DNA from 2 places in the Bacillus sp. CGMCC 1.16607 genome. Region 2 is predicted to be linked to the other one. Evidence: riboswitches for the same ligand, from Rfam matches in the RefSeq annotation. Region 2 holds a riboswitch; the other holds the start of a gene.
The links. Region 2 has a riboswitch for S-adenosylmethionine ahead of ACFSO7_RS12525 (homoserine dehydrogenase). Riboswitches for the same ligand answer to the same signal wherever they lie in the genome.

Region 1: it holds a riboswitch for S-adenosylmethionine, as region 2 does, so the genes downstream of both, ACFSO7_RS10365 (ABC transporter permease) here and ACFSO7_RS12525 (homoserine dehydrogenase) in region 2, are expected to answer to the same signal.

Annotation. Positions count from the first base shown of each region.
Region 1 is NZ_JBHUJX010000018.1:34,619-37,030, forward strand. It holds gene ACFSO7_RS10365 (ABC transporter permease) at 1-884, opposite strand, end outside; SAM riboswitch class I at 1,112-1,220, opposite strand; SAM riboswitch class I at 1,341-1,450, opposite strand; gene ACFSO7_RS10370 (alpha/beta fold hydrolase) at 1,643-2,412, opposite strand, start outside.
Region 2 is NZ_JBHUJX010000019.1:20,144-22,555, reverse strand. It holds gene ACFSO7_RS12525 (homoserine dehydrogenase) at 104-1,366, opposite strand; SAM riboswitch class I at 1,460-1,571, opposite strand; gene ACFSO7_RS12520 (hypothetical protein) at 1,714-2,241, opposite strand; gene ACFSO7_RS12515 (ABC transporter ATP-binding protein) at 2,346-2,412, opposite strand, start outside.

The DNA.
Region 1 (2,412 bases), on a different contig from region 2:
CTGTAACAAATATCAATAACAAACAAGGTCACGATTAAAATCACGCTATAGAAAATTGTTGTTCCTAAAATCACGGGATAATCACGGTTAAAAATACTATCTACAAAGTATTTTCCGATCCCTGGAATAGCAAAAATCTTTTCAACAACAAAGGTCCCTGTAATAACTGCAGCGAATAGCGGACCTATAAACGAAACGACCGGAATAAGAGCATTGCGAATCCCGTGTTTCCAAACAATTTCAAAAGTTGTCAAGCCCTTTGCTTCAGCCGTCTTAATATAATTTTGATTTAAGACTTCTAACATGCTGGTTCTTACAAAACGAGCGATAATGGCTAAAGGTCCGACTGCTAAAGCAAGAGTTGGCAATAAGGTATGTTTCCATGTTCCCCAAGAAGCAACTGGCAGAAGTCCCCATTCGACTGCAACATATTTAATAAGTAAGGGAGCGAAAATAAAGCTTGGAACAGAAATTCCAATAATAGCTATAAACATTGATTGATAATCTAACAATCTATTATGATGAAGGGCTGCCATGACACCTAGACCAATACCAAAAATAATAGCCAAGATAAGAGATTGAATTCCCAATATTGCCGAAGGAGCGAATCCTTCCAAAATTAGCGTATTTACATCTCTTGTTTTTGATTGAATCGAAGGACCTAAATCTAACTGGACTAAATTTTTCAAATAAAGTATGTATTGGATCGGTAAAGGTTCATCTAAGTTGTATTTTGCTCGCATGTTTTTTAATGTTTCTTCTGGCAATGCTTTGGCATCTGTTGCGAACGGATCGCCTGGAATGTAATGCATAATAAAAAATGTAAGTGTAACAATAATCCACAGGGTAACGATCATTGCCATTAAACGTTTAAATATAAACATCATTTTCAATCAACCCCTTACAAATAATTAGTTTTCCTATAAGAATACTATGAATTATAGTTTGAAAAAGCCCTAAATTAATTTCCACTTATCCCCAACTCACAACTTGATCAATTAAGTTGGTTCGAGCCAAAATGAAACCTTTTCCACTTCATGATCACTCCTTATACAATTGAAAAAGCCCCTCACCATAAATAAGATGAGGAGCTTCTAGCGAACAAATACTCATCTTATCTTTCAGGTTATTTCTTCCTGATGGAATTGGCACAGTATTCTTTTCAAGAACCCGCTGCCGAGGTTTCATAGGGCCAGACCCTCCACCTCTCTGGATAAGAAAATTATTAAATTTTTAAATAATAATATAATTATTCTAAAATAACAAATTACCTAAATTTATTTTCAAAACAGAAAATCCTCTTCTTGAAGAAAGAAGAGGATTGAATAATAAATCGTCTCTTCTTATCTTTCAGGTCTTGTCACCTGATGGATTTGGCACAGTATTTTCTAAGGAGAATCTGCTGCCGAGGTTTCGCAGGGCCATGTCCCTCCACCTCTCTGGATAAGAATTAAATTATTTAACTATTTAACAAAACTAAGGATAATACGTTTCTCTTACATAGTCAACCATTTTATTATTATTTTCTCAAAAAAGTTTCATTGTTAATGATAAGGGAAAGGTTCTTATACCGATATTTTTTATTACCGGGCTTTTACATTATAGGTGAAAGAATCGAAAATTAATCTATGAATCATTCAGACTAATAATACGTTTTTATAAATGAAATCATATCACGGTTTATCTTCTTTAGCATTTCTTCGGAAGCGAAATGGCCCATATCGTAGAAATGGCTAGCAGTAATATTAGGAATGATCTTTTTAGCTGTTTCTATCATTCTTTCACCTGGAAAGAAAATATCCTTTTTCCCACCAATAATCATTGTCGGAGCTGAATATTTATTGAGCTCGCTTGCTGTTGTCAGCTTTGGCATTTCCTGTTCTAATTTGGTACTTCGGAATATCTCCATAATAATGTCAGCATCCATATCCTTCATGCAATAATCTGACATTGCATCTGCTATTTTTTTCATATACTTTTTATTTCCCGTCATTTTTAAGCTTAGAAGTGGAATTAATATTTTTCTGATCATTTCTATCTTTGACCCTAGTAAAATTCCAGCCGGGGCATATAGAATTGAACAAGCTATTCTTTCGGGAAAATAGGTAGCAAGGCGTAAGATAATTCCCCCACCATAGGATGGACCCGCAAATGCAGCCTTTTCAATTTGAAAATGATCCATTAAATCAAGGATCCACAAAGCAAAACTATTATCTTTTGCAGATATTCTTGTTTCTGAACTGTATCCTGGATGACCTATTGTATCAGGTGAATATACACGGTATTCTGACAGTAAGTCGGAAAACCATGATAACGTCATTGGATTAATACAATTTCCTCCTTGGAAAATAAATAGTGGTTTTCCCTCCTTCGGTCCGGTTACCAATATATGCGTTTTACCATACCTAGTTT
Region 2 (2,412 bases):
AATCGAACAGCGCTTGACACTGTTCGATTATTTATTAGCTTAGTTCAATCAATCTCTTCTTAACCAAGTTTATCAATGGTTGTCTAGCATATTCACCTTTACTTTATCCTTCATTTACGAATTCAGGCTGAACTACATTTGCATATAAGGTATGATTAAATACCTTTACTTCATATTTTTTAAAGTGGATAAGACTCTCGTATTCTTTCAGACTTCCCTTATATAAAATATAGCTTTTCTTAGAGCTAGATTGATATCCTGTTGTAAGGATTGTTCCATATTTAGCAAGTTGTGAATATAATTCTTCCGATCTAGCCTGACTTTTATCATAAAATAATAAGTAGATCTTTTGCCCATCACTTTGTTTCTCGCAAGATGTGTTGACTGTATTAATGTTTACCTCACGATTGATGGGTTTGGTTAAATATATCGATAATAAATCTTCGATGACTGCGCTAGAAGTCGCTTCTGCTCCAGCACCTGCTCCTTGTAAAGTCAAATAGCCAAGAATGTCAGTTTTTAGTCGAATAGCATTATCGACATTTTCGACTCCGTATAAAGGATGATCCGAATCAACAAAAACCGGCTTAATCTCGACATGTAAATCACTGTTTATAAGAACGAGATGTTTTACACGGAGTCCAAGCTGAGATGCCAATTGTATTTCATCTATTGTGATATTTGTAATACCTTCGACATTCACTTGCTTCCAATCAGGTTGACGGCCAAATATCCAATCGCATAACACCATTGCTTTAAAAAAAGCATCAATCCCTTCAATATCATTCGTTGGATCTGATTCTGCATATCCTTTTTGTTGAGCAAGTTCTAGGGCTTTCTCGAAGGAAGCTCCCGCTGTTCGCATATTGGATAAGATAAAGTTGGAGGTCCCATTAAGAATTCCTTCCACATTCTCAATTTGATTGCCTACTAGTAATTCCTTTATCGTTCTTAAAATAGGAATTCCTCCGGCTACGCTTGCTTCATACACAAAACGTACATGGTGAGCCGAAGCAAGATCCCTTAGTTCTTTTCCATGTTTGGCTATCAAGTCTTTATTGGCGGAAACTACATGGCAGCCAGATTGTAAAGCTCGCTTTATATAACTAAATGCTGGTTCGATGCCTCCCATTACCTCAATCACAACATCAGGAGCTTCGTTGAGAAATAAGTACTCAAAGCAAGTGGTAATTAACGTCTGCTTATCAATCTCACGAGGTTTTTCTTCATCCTTTATCAAAATCCCTGTAATTTCAAATGTTTTTCCAATTAATGAAGCGAATTTCTCCTCACGTTCTGTTAGTGCTGTATAAGTTCCAAAACCAACAGTCCCCAGACCCAATAAAGCCACTTTAATTTTTTTCATTGTTTACTCCTCTCGAATCTAAAGATTTAGGCTTATCGTGAAGAAAATAAAAACCCCTCCATCACGAGATAGAGAGGTTAAAAAAATTCCGATCTCTTATCTCTCAAAGTTAAAAAACTTTGAAGGATTTAGCACCTTTTCAAACGATATGTTTGAAGGTTGCCGGGCTTCGCAGGGCCTTTCCCTCCGCCACTCTTGATAAGACTATTCAAATTAATACAAATATTAACAGGAAAAAATTACATGGTCAATACTTTTATTACGACACATATTGCATGGGAGCAAATGAACAGTTTCAAAATACTAAGACTAACTTTTTCCTCTAGTACATTGTCTACCTTATTCGTTTATAAAGATTGACGATTTTTGCTATTTTCATATTCAGATATAATGATTAATTTCACCATAATCTCTTCTTCAAATCTTTCTATTAATTCATGAAAATTATTTTCATGAAAAACGATTTCCCCAGTACTTTCTGTCTTGACTAACATTACCCAATTTTTGGCTAAAACGTGATAAAGTGTGTTTAGTTGTTTCTTAGATAATTTCAGGTTGTCAATTTTTCCAGGGACGAAGGAAAAGTCAATTTCGGGTACAAATTCAAATTTCTCTTTTAGCCATGTTTGAATCCCGCCAAGTGTATTGAATTTCATTTTATAGCCGGTTTTTATGGCTTCTACTATGTCTTCGTTATGAGTTTCCGCATACGAAAAAAATGTGTCATAACTGTAATATGGCTCCTCAGCTACTTTAAAGGGAGAGATGTCTTCATTAACTTTACTGGAAAGTATTAGATCATCGGAAATACCAAACCTTCGTGCACGTTCCAATAAAATAGCAGTATGTTGGGAGAGTTTAGCTTTTCTACTCATGAATAGACCTTCTTTCATTTGAAATATGTTTCTCTTAATATAAAGCTACTATAAAACTTCTAATTAACGAAACTTTAAAGGGAGCTATGCCGTATATGCTTGTTTCATCCCGTTGGGAGTGCAACCCAATGCCCTTGAGTTATTTCAACAAGCACTGAATTACGTAACTGA